2 regions of the Mesorhizobium sp. ES1-6 genome follow, and region 1 is predicted to be linked to the other one. Evidence: predicted binding sites of a transcription regulator. Region 1 holds the regulator's gene; the other holds the start of a gene.
The links. Region 1 encodes PhoB, which activates phosphate uptake and scavenging genes when phosphate is short. Its sites were predicted from a motif close to TGTCATNNANCTGTCAT; they were not measured.
Positions count from the first base shown of each region.

Region 1 (5,216 bases):
TTACGGGATCGGCTGCACGACCTGGGAGGTCACGCGCCGCGTCGTCATTCCTTACACGCGCATCGGCATCATGGGCGGCGTCATGCTCGCGCTTGGCCGCGCACTCGGTGAAACGATGGCGGTGACCTTCGTCATCGGCAACGCGCACCGGATCAGCACCTCCCTGTTCGCGCCGGCAACGACGATCTCGGCGACCATCGCCAACGAATTCACCGAAGCCGTCGGCGATCTCTACACCTCCTCGCTGGTCGCGCTCGGCCTGATCCTGTTCGTCATCACCTTCATCATCCTTGCCATCGCCCGCTACATGCTGATGCGCATAGACGCCCGCACCGGAGCCTGACCGATGTCGACAGCCGCATCGCTTCACCAGAGCCGCAAACGCAGAAATGGCGTGATGATGACGCTGTGCGTCATCGCCGCCGGCATCGGCCTTGCCTGGCTGGCGCTCATCCTTGGCGCTCTGCTCTACAAGGGCCTCTCGGGCGTCAATCTTGCGGTCTTCACGGAAATGACGCCGCCGCCCGGCGATGCCGGCGGCCTGCTCAACGCCATCTACGGCAGCATCGTGATGACCATTATCGGCATCATCGTCGGCACGCCGATCGGTGTGCTGGCCGGCACCTACATGGCCGAATATGGCCGCTTTTCGAAGCTAACCACCGTGGTGCGCTTCATCAATGACATCCTTCTGTCTGCGCCGTCGATCATCATCGGCCTATTCGTCTACGAACTGATGGTGCGGCCGATGGGGCATTTCTCGGCGATCGCCGGCGCCGTAGCGCTTGCCATCCTGGTCATCCCGGTTGTGGTGCGCACCACGGAGGACATGCTCAACCTGGTGCCCAACGCCTTGCGCGAAGCCGGCACCGCGATCGGGGCGCCGCGCTGGGTGGTCATCCGCTCGGTTGCCTATCGCGCCGCGATGTCGGGCATCGTCACCGGCATATTGCTGGCCATCGCCCGCATCTCCGGCGAGACGGCGCCGCTCTTGTTCACCGCGCTCAACAACCAGTTCTGGTCGAGCAATCTCAACGCGCCGATGGCCAGCCTGCCTGTCACCATCTTCCAGTTCGCTCTCAGCCCCTATGAGGAATGGCAGCAACTGGCCTGGACCGGTGCACTCATCATCACATTGACGGTTCTTGCGCTCAGCATCTTTGCGCGCAGCCTGACCGGACGCAGAGAGGACAAATGAGCCAGATGTTGTCTCCAGACATGACGATCGCCACAGAGGCAGCCGCCAAATCCAAGATCGAGGTCAAGAACCTCAATTTCTATTACGGGCAGTCGAAGGCCCTGAAGGATATCACCTTGTCGCTGCCCGAGCGCAGCGTCACAGCCTTCATCGGCCCTTCGGGTTGCGGAAAGTCGACGCTGCTGCGCGTCTTCAACCGCATCTACGAGCTCTATCCCAAGCAGACCGCCGAGGGCCAGGTGCTGCTCGATGGCCAGAACGTTCTTGACCGCTCGCAGGACCTCAACCTGCTGCGCACCAAGATCGGCATGGTGTTCCAGAAGCCGACACCATTCCCGATGTCGATCTATGAGAACATCGCTTTCGGCGTCAGGCTCTATGAGAAGATCAGCAAGGCCGAGATGGATGGCCGTGTCGAGCAGGCGCTGAAGCGTGCGGCATTGTGGACCGAGGTCAAGGACAAGCTCAACGCCAGCGGCCTCAGCCTTTCCGGTGGCCAGCAGCAGCGGCTTTGCATCGCCCGCACCGTGGCAGTGAAGCCGGAAGTCATTCTGCTCGACGAGCCGGCCTCGGCGCTCGATCCGCTGTCGACCGCCAAGATCGAGGAGCTGATCGACGAATTGCAAGCCGACTACACGATCGTCATCGTCACCCACAACATGCAGCAGGCGGCGCGCGTGTCGAAGCAGACGGCGTTCATGTATCTGGGCGAGCTGATCGAGTTCGACAAAACCGAGAAGATCTTCACGTCGCCCCGCGAGAAGCGCACCCAGGACTACATCACCGGCCGCTTCGGCTGATCGCACGCATACGAGGACCAGGATCATGGCCGAACACACGGTTGCAGCCTTCGACGAAGATCTCGGACAGATCAGCAGGCTGATCAGCGACATGGGCGACCTCGCCGGCTCGATGGTCGGCGGCGCCACCAAGGCGCTGCTGAACTCCGACAACGCTCTTGCCCAGCGCGTCGTCTCCGACGATGCCATCATGGATGCGCGCCAGCGCGAACTCGATGACCGCGCCATAACGCTGATCGCCAAGCGGCAGCCGATGGCCGACGATCTGCGTCATGTCGTCGGTTCGATCCGCATGGCCGGCGACCTTGAACGCATCGGCGACCTTGCCAAGAACATCGCCAAGCGCGTCGGCACTGTCGGTCTCAGCGCCACGCCGCGCGACCTTTCGCATTCCATCGACGCCATGGCGCAACTGGTGCTGATCCAGGTGCATGGCGTGGTCGAGGAATATGCGGCCGGCGATGCGTCGGCACTGGCCAAACTCAGGAATGACGACGAGCGCATCGACGTCAAATACACCTCGGTATTCCGCGAACTGCTGACGTACATGATGGAAGATCCGCGCAACATCACCGCCTGCACGCATCTGTTGTTCTGCGCCAAGAATCTCGAGCGCATCGGCGACCACGTGACCAACATCGCTGAAAATGCATACTATGTGCTGACCGGCACGCAGCTGCCCGCCAATCGCCCTAAGCAGGACGAGACCGCGATGTCGGCGCCGGCGGTATAACAGGGTGACAGGCCGATGATCGCGCCGCGCATCATGGTGGTCGAGGACGAGGAGCCGCTTGGCGTGCTCCTCCGCTACAATCTGGAATCGGAAGGTTACCAGGTCGAAGTGGTGACGCGCGGCGATGAAGCCGAAATCCGGCTGCAGGAAAACGTCCCCGATCTCCTGGTGCTCGACTGGATGGTGCCGGCAGTGTCCGGGATCGAACTCTGTCGGCGCCTGCGAATGCGGCCCGAGACCGAGCGGTTGCCGATCATCATGCTGACGGCGCGCGGCGAGGAAAGCGATCGCGTGCGCGGCCTGTCGACGGGTGCCGACGATTATCTGGTCAAGCCGTTCTCGACGCCGGAATTCATGGCCCGCATCAAGGCGCTGCTGCGCCGCGCCAAGCCGGAAGTGCTGTCCAGCGTGCTCAAGGTCGGCGACATCGTGCTCGACCGTGAATCGCACCGGGTTTATCGCAAGAAGAGCGAAATCCGGCTCGGACCGACCGAGTTCCGGCTGCTGGAATTCATGATGCGCCATCCCGGCCGGGTGTTCTCGCGCAGCCAGCTGCTCGACAATGTCTGGGGCGAGACGATCTATATCGACGAGCGCACGGTGGACGTGCATGTCGGCCGGCTGCGCAAGGCGGTCAACAATGGCCGCATGCCCGACGTCATCCGCACCATCCGCGGCGCGGGCTACGCGATCCGCGAGGATTAAAGCCGCGCTCAGCCAGCGCGCGTGCGAAAGATGATAACGGCAAACATCAATACGCCCGCGAATACCAGCAGAGATGATGCGTGCGCGTCCCAGGGACAATCCGCGGCGCTACCTGATGTCGCGCCTGCTCGCGTCCGAGCCCTTCCAGCCGCCGAGCATGTCGAATGCTTCCAGACCGTCCGGCTCCGACCCATGACGTGATCGTGAGCCGGCTGATCCGATAAGCTGACTGACCCTGCCCAGTGCCTGCTCCAGATAGGATGGTTGCCGGTGAGTGGGGTTCTCCGCTTGACCGACCTGCCGCATCTCGATCGCTTCGCCTGACATGTTCGTGCCCCCTTTTTCGCTCCGCTGCGCATTCGTGCCTCCGTGGAGGGTCGGAACGCTTCAGATCAGCCCCAAAGATACCTGTCCGCGAAGTCGGTCGTGCTGTCACGGTCCCGCGCGAGACTGACGAGCATTTTGGGACGTTCGGTCACGAAGATGAGACGCACGATCAATGTGTCGACGGATCCGGCTCGACGGACTCAGGCGCGGAGGGAGGCAAGCCAGCCCTCGACGATCGCTCCGCCGTTGCCGTTGCCTTGTTTCAGCAAGGTCTCATAGGCCGCCATCCGCGTTGAATCATGGTTGAGAGCACGGACGGAACTCGGACTGATCTGGTATCGCTTCTGGAAAGCGCGGCTGAAGTGCGACTCGCTGCGAAACCCGTGATTACGGGCGATGGCGGCTATCTTGTGATCCGATGTCGATCGCAGAATGCTCTGCAAGCACACCCTTAGCCGTTCCGCGAGCATCCAGCGTTGCACGCCACCATGCGGCTCGAACAGGCGGAACAGATTCGATCGGGAAACGCCCAGCACCGCCGCCAACTCACTGGGGCCGAAGTCGGGATCGGACAGTTTCTGTCGTGCGGTCGACGACGCACGCTGGAAAAGGAAACGCTTGTCGCGCCGGTGCCGCGTTGTGGGGGCGCCAAAGGCGGCGGCGGCAAAGCGCAGAATGCCATCGACCGTTACCTGGCTCTGGTGGATGGAGAGGCCGTCAATATGCTTCACGAGAGCCATGATCTGGGTTCCGAGCATCGCACCGGCGTCCTCGCTCGCCGTCAGCACAAGGCCGTGAACATTGTTCTGCAGCCCGGCCGGCACACTGGCCTTGTCCAAGGTCAGCGCGACCCCTTCATAGCCCGAGGTCCGACTCTCGTAGGGCGACGAATAGTCGACGACGACGATGTCGCCGGGGACATGCTCCTGGATCAACCCGTCGTAGCTGCTCGTGACCTGTCCTTCCAAAACCATGTACAGCACCATGTGCTGGGTGGGCCGGTCGTCGATGACCTGTTGTGTCCGCGACATCGCCATCGCCGAACCGCCATTGGCGTGCAGAAAGGCGCCTGGAAGTTGCCAGCTGCAGCCATGGAAATCGAAAAGCGCGGGGTCGGCGCTCTCGGGTATGGAACAGTCGACCAGCAGAGAAAGCGCATTCTTCCACGCGGCGAAACATTCCTCCCCTGGCGGAAAAGGCCATTCAACTCGCCGTGCCGTTGCCATGTCGAGCGTGCTGTCGGGTTTGCGCATCTGAACCGGTGTCGAACTTTCCACTGCCCCTAGCGTCGGCGTCACACCGATCGCACGGCATGGGTGTCACTATCATCGAAGCCGTCAATGGCTTGGGACGCTCGGTCAAGCAGTTGAGACGCGCAGTCATGGCGTCCGGCCATGCTTTTCCGGGAGTCCAAGGCGTTCGCGCGGGTTTCAGGCGACGCTCTTCCCAGCGC
Region 1 covers NZ_JAIUGU010000003.1:609,416-614,631, forward strand. Annotated here, with positions in the region: gene pstC (phosphate ABC transporter permease subunit PstC) at 1-343, shown strand, start outside; gene pstA (phosphate ABC transporter permease PstA) at 347-1,198, shown strand; gene pstB (phosphate ABC transporter ATP-binding protein PstB) at 1,195-1,998, shown strand; gene phoU (phosphate signaling complex protein PhoU) at 2,024-2,731, shown strand; gene phoB (phosphate regulon transcriptional regulator PhoB) at 2,747-3,436, shown strand; gene LB564_RS11860 (helix-turn-helix domain-containing protein) at 3,964-5,016, opposite strand; gene LB564_RS11865 (ROK family protein) at 5,194-5,216, opposite strand, start outside.

Region 2 (5,216 bases), on a different contig from region 1:
GACGGCGACGTCGACCTTGCCGTCACGCACGGCCAGGATGTTGTTCTCATGGCCGCCGTTGAACTGGGTCGAAGCGAAGAAGGTTTCGTTCGAAGCGCCCGTCTCCTTCGGAATCTGGGTCAGCGGGATCAGGTAGCCGGAGGTCGAATCCGGATCGGCGTAGCCGAGCTTCTTGCCCTTGGCCGACTTGATGTCGGTGATGCCCGAGGTCTTCAGCGCCAGGCCGATCGAATAGTAGCCGGTGGCGCCATCGGTCTGCTTGGTGGTGAGGATCGGGGTGACGGCTTTCGGGTCCTTCAGGACAACGCTGGCATAGCCGGAAGCGCCGAGTTCGGCGAAGTCGAGCGTGCCGCCGAGCAGGCCCTGGATGACGCCGTCATAGTCGGCGGCGGGGAACAGCGAAACCTTCTCGAAGCCGAATTCGGTCTTCAGGTGGTCGGCCAGGCACTGGTAGTTGCGCAGCCGGTCGGTTTCGTTTTCACCGCCGAGAATGCCGACGCGAAATTCCTTCATGTCGGCGGCGTGGGCCATGCTGGTGGCCATGGCGAGCACCGAAACGGCGCCGAAAACCATCTTCCTGAACATTGATGTCTCTCCTGTAAGTTCCGGCCCCGCGCCGGCAGCGTTCTTGATCTTGACAAGTGCCCTTGACGCGGGCGGACGATCCAGGCTGCTCGCCATTGGCCCGTAATGGGCTCAGTATCCCGGGTATGCGGGTTCGAGCGGTCCGGCGGATGCGGCGATCTTCTGCTTGAAGGCAACGCTGGTGGAGGTGATGACCTCGGATATCTCGCCACCATTGCTGTCGGCGCCATAGACGAGACGCACGGCTTCGCGGTCGAGTTCCTCCGGCGGCCCGTCGAAGACGACCTTGCCGGCGGCCATGCCGATGATGCGGTTGCAATAGGTGCGGGCGGTATCGAGCGTGTGCAGATTGGTGACGACGGTGATGCCTTCGCGCAGATTGATGTCCTGCAGCGAATCCATCACCACCTTGGCGTTGAGCGGGTCGAGCGAGGCGATCGGCTCGTCGGCGAGGATCACCTTGGGCTGCTGCATCATGGCGCGCGCGATGGCGACGCGTTGCTGCTGTCCACCCGACAATGTGCCGGCGGGCTGAAGAGCGGTACGGGCGATGTCGAGCCGCTCGAGCGCGGCGACCGCTTCAGCGCACTCGGCGCGCGAAAACATGCCCAGAAGGTTGGACAGGGTGGAACGGTGGTTCAGCTTGCCAAGCAGCACGTTGGTCAGGACGTCGAGGCGCGGCACCAGGTTGAACTGCTGGAAGATCATGGCGCAGTCGCGCTGCCAGCGCCGCAGCGGCGAGCCGCGCAATTGCGAAACCTCGGCGCCGTCAAAAAAAATCGACCCCTGGCTGGGGTCGACAAGACGGTTGATCATGCGAAGAAGAGTTGATTTGCCGGCACCCGAACGACCAATGACGCCGACCATCTGCCCCTGTGGGATCGAGATGCTGACGTCGCTGACGGCGGTGTTCTTGCCAAATCGTCGGCTGACACCGCGGATTTCGAGCGTGGCAGAGCTTGCTGACATGGGCTGGTTCCAGTCCGGTCCATATTGATCGTCAGGCACTCGCCTAACGCAGCCACATGAACCTGCCATGTCGCCAGCATGTCAGTTTTGTTACGCTCCACAGATACGACGGCCGCGTCCTGCTGGCGATCAGCCGAGCATCAGCAATTCCTCGAAATGCTTCATGTCGCGGAATGCGCAGAAGGCAGGCGGCTTGATCTCGATCACCGGGGCCTCCCGGCCGAAAAGCGCCAAACTCTCGTCGAAAAGCGCGCGCCAGGCAGCAGCCCTGTCGTCGGCGAGACGCTGGATCTGGTAGGCGAAGGTGATGTGGAAGACGTAAGCGTCATGGTCGGGGTGCCGGTAGCCGAACGGCACCGCGAGCGCGTCGCGCCATTCACGCATGATGCGCACGTCCTCGTCGGTCGCGCCGGCAACAGTGAGGCCGGTCGGCACGATCTCGACCACCTTGATGTTGAACGGCCCGGCGCCCTGGAAGCCCTTCAGGCGTTCGAGGTAGAGGCGGGTCATGGCGTCGATGCTGGTGTCGAGCGGCACGTCGGACGGCCAATAGGGCAGCCGGCGGCGATATTCGATGATGCCTTGGAACAGCGTCATGTGCAGGCTGGAGATCGGCGTGAAGGCAAGGCGGTCGGCGTCCGGCATGGCCATCATCCGATCGCGGACAGCGAGCACCACGGCTTCCGAGGGTGAGCCGCTGACCAGATGACTGACGACGGTGTTGCCAGGTTCCAGGAGAAAATTGCCCGACGCGTCGTAGCGCGTGCCGAGATGCACTGGCGGCGTCGGATTGGAGCCGGCAAAGAATCCAGTGAGCGAGGGTCTGACGGTGTCGAGCATGGCGATCTCCTTGGGGAGATCGCCTCCTGTACGAGTCCTGTGTCAGGGATATGAACAGGCCGGCGATATGACGATGATGTGAGGGCTATGCCTCTTTGCCCGACGCACTTCCTTCGTATTTCTCCAAAAATGCCTCGGCGGTCAATTCCCGGAAATCCTCAAGGCTAGCACGCAGCCTGGCGTGGTCCCAGTCCCACCAGGCAAGCGCCTGGTAGCGCTCGGCGGTGCGGCGGTCGAAACGCTCGCGGATCGGCTTTGCCGGCACGCCGGCGACGATCGTGTAGGGCGCGACGTCCTTCGACACCACCGCCCCGGCGCCAACCGCCGCGCCGTCGCCGACGGTGACGCCGGGCAGGACGGTCGAGCCGTGGCCAAGCCAGGTGTCGTGGCCGATGGTGACGCGTTTGGCGCGACGCTCAGCGAAGAATTCGCTCTCATGCTCGGCGTCGTCCCAATAGTCTGACGCGCGATAAGTGAAGTGGTGCAGCGTCGGCCGCCAGGTCGGATGATTGGTGGCGTTGAGGCGCACGCTTGCCGCGATGTTGGCGAACTTGCCGATCGTCGCGCACCAGACGGCGCAGTCTTGCATCATGTAGGAATAGTCGCCGAGTTCGCTTTCCGAGACCCGGCTGCGGTCGGCGATCTCGGTCCAGCGGCCGAGCGTTGAGTTGTGCACCTCCGCCGTCGGGTGGACCAGCGGTGTTTCCGACAGTTTCCTGGTCATGCGGCGAGTTTTCCCGGGGCGAAGGCGGTGACGTCGATGATGCGGTCGGCCACCGCCTCGCGCACATCATGGTCGTGGAAGATGCCGAGCAGGGCGACGCCCGCCGTCTTCTTGGCGGCGATGAGTTCGATCACCACGTCGCGGTTGGTGGCGTCGAGCGATGCGGTCGGCTCGTCGAGCAGCAGGATCGGATGCTCGGTGATGAAGCCGCGCGCGATGTTGACGCGCTGCTGTTCGCCGCCTGAGAAGGTTGCCGGCGGCAGCATCCAGAGCTTTTCCGGCAGGTTGAGCTGGGCCAGCAAGGTCCGTGCCTTGCCTCTTGCCGTCTCGCGCTCCTCGCCGCGCTCGACCAGCGGTTCGGCGACCACGTCGAGCGCCGAGACGCGCGGCACGGTGCGCAGGAACTGGCTGACATAGCCGATCGTTTGCCGACGTATGGCAAGTACGGTGCGAGGACTGGCGTGGGCCAGGTCAATCAGCCCGTCTTCGTGCGTGACGATGATCTGGCCTTCGTCGACGGCGTAGTTGCCGTAGAGCATCTTCAGGATCGAGCTCTTGCCGGCACCGGAGGGGCCGCCGAGCACGGTGCATTCGCCCGCCTTGATGGAGAAGGAGACGCCGGAGACGACAGGCAGTTTGATGCCGTCGCGCAGATGCATGGTGAAGCTTTTCGCGACGTCGGAAACAACGAGAGGGGTCGGCATCGTTACACCTGCAGAATGGAAGAGACGAGCAGTTGCGTGTAGGGCGCGCGGGGATCGTCGAGAACGCGGTCGGTGAGGCCGCTTTCGACGACGCGGCCATCCTTCATCACCATCATGCGTTGCGACAAAAGCCGGGCTACGGCGAGGTCGTGGGTGACGACGATCGCGGCAAGGCCAAGATCGGTGACCAGTCCGCGCAAGAGGTCAAGCAGGCGGGCCTGCACCGAGACGTCGAGACCGCCGGTCGGTTCATCCATGAACACCAGCCGTGGACCGGTGACGAGGTTGCGGGCGATCTGCAGGCGCTGGCGCATGCCGCCGGAAAAGGCGCGCGGTTCGTCGTCGATGCGGTCCTGCTCGATCTCGACGCGCGACAGCCAGTCGACCGCGGTGGCGCGGATCTTGCCGTAATGGCGGTCGCCGACCGCCATCAGACGCTCGCCGACATTGGCGCCGGCCGACACCGTCATGCGCAGGCCGTCGGCCGGGTTCTGATGGACAAAACCCCAGTCGGTGCGCATCAGGAAGCGGCGCTCGGCCTCGCTCATGCGGTAGAGCTCGCGGAACTGGCCATCACGCATGCGGTAGCTGGCCGTGCCCGACGAAGGCAGCAGCCGCGTCGACAGGCAGTTGAGCAGCGTGGTCTTGCCGGAACCGGATTCACCGACGACTGCCAAAACCTCGCCCGGCCACAGGTCGAAGGAGACGTTGTCGCAGCCGACGCGCGAGCCGTAGAATTTGGAGAGCGCCGAGACACGCAGCAGCGGTTCGTCGGTCATTGTGCCGGCTCCATCATCTCGGGGGCAAGATGGCCGCGATGGCCCTCTTCACGCCGCTTCTCGCAATGGTCGGTGTCGGAGCAGACGAACATGTGGCCGCCATGGTCGTCGAGGATGACCTCGTCGAGATAGACGTTCTCGGCGGCGCACAGCGCACAGGGCTGGTCGAAGGTCTGTACCTCGAACGGATGATCCTCGAAGTCCAAGCTGACGACATCGGTGAAGGGCGGCACGGCGTAGATGCGCTTTTCGCGACCGGCGCCGAACAGTTGCAAGGCGGGCGAGCGGTGCATCTTGGGATTGTCGAATTTCGGCGTCGGCGACGGGTCCATCACATAACGGCCCTCGACCTTCACCGGATAGGCATAGGTGGTGGCGATGCGGCCGTGCTTGGCGATGTCCTCATAGAGCTTGACATGCATGAGGCCGTATTCCTCCAGCGCGTGCATCTTGCGCGTTTCGGTCTCGCGGGGCTCGAGGAAGCGCAGCGGCTCCGGGATCGGCACCTGGTAGACCAGCACCTGGCCCGCCGTCAGCGGATGTTCGGGGATGCGATGGCGGGTCTGGATGATGGTGGCGGTGGCCGTGTCGGTGGTCACCGCGACATTGGCGACC
Region 2 covers NZ_JAIUGU010000013.1:43,974-49,189, forward strand. Annotated here, with positions in the region: gene phnD (phosphonate ABC transporter substrate-binding protein) at 1-585, opposite strand, end outside; gene phnC (phosphonate ABC transporter ATP-binding protein) at 697-1,554, opposite strand; gene LB564_RS25695 (DUF1868 domain-containing protein) at 1,684-2,394, opposite strand; gene LB564_RS25700 (DapH/DapD/GlmU-related protein) at 2,480-3,118, opposite strand; gene phnL (phosphonate C-P lyase system protein PhnL) at 3,115-3,822, opposite strand; gene phnK (phosphonate C-P lyase system protein PhnK) at 3,825-4,601, opposite strand; gene LB564_RS25715 (alpha-D-ribose 1-methylphosphonate 5-phosphate C-P-lyase PhnJ) at 4,598-5,216, opposite strand, start outside.
Region 2: the regulator PhoB is predicted to act here: its motif matches at 1,633-1,649, upstream of phnC (phosphonate ABC transporter ATP-binding protein).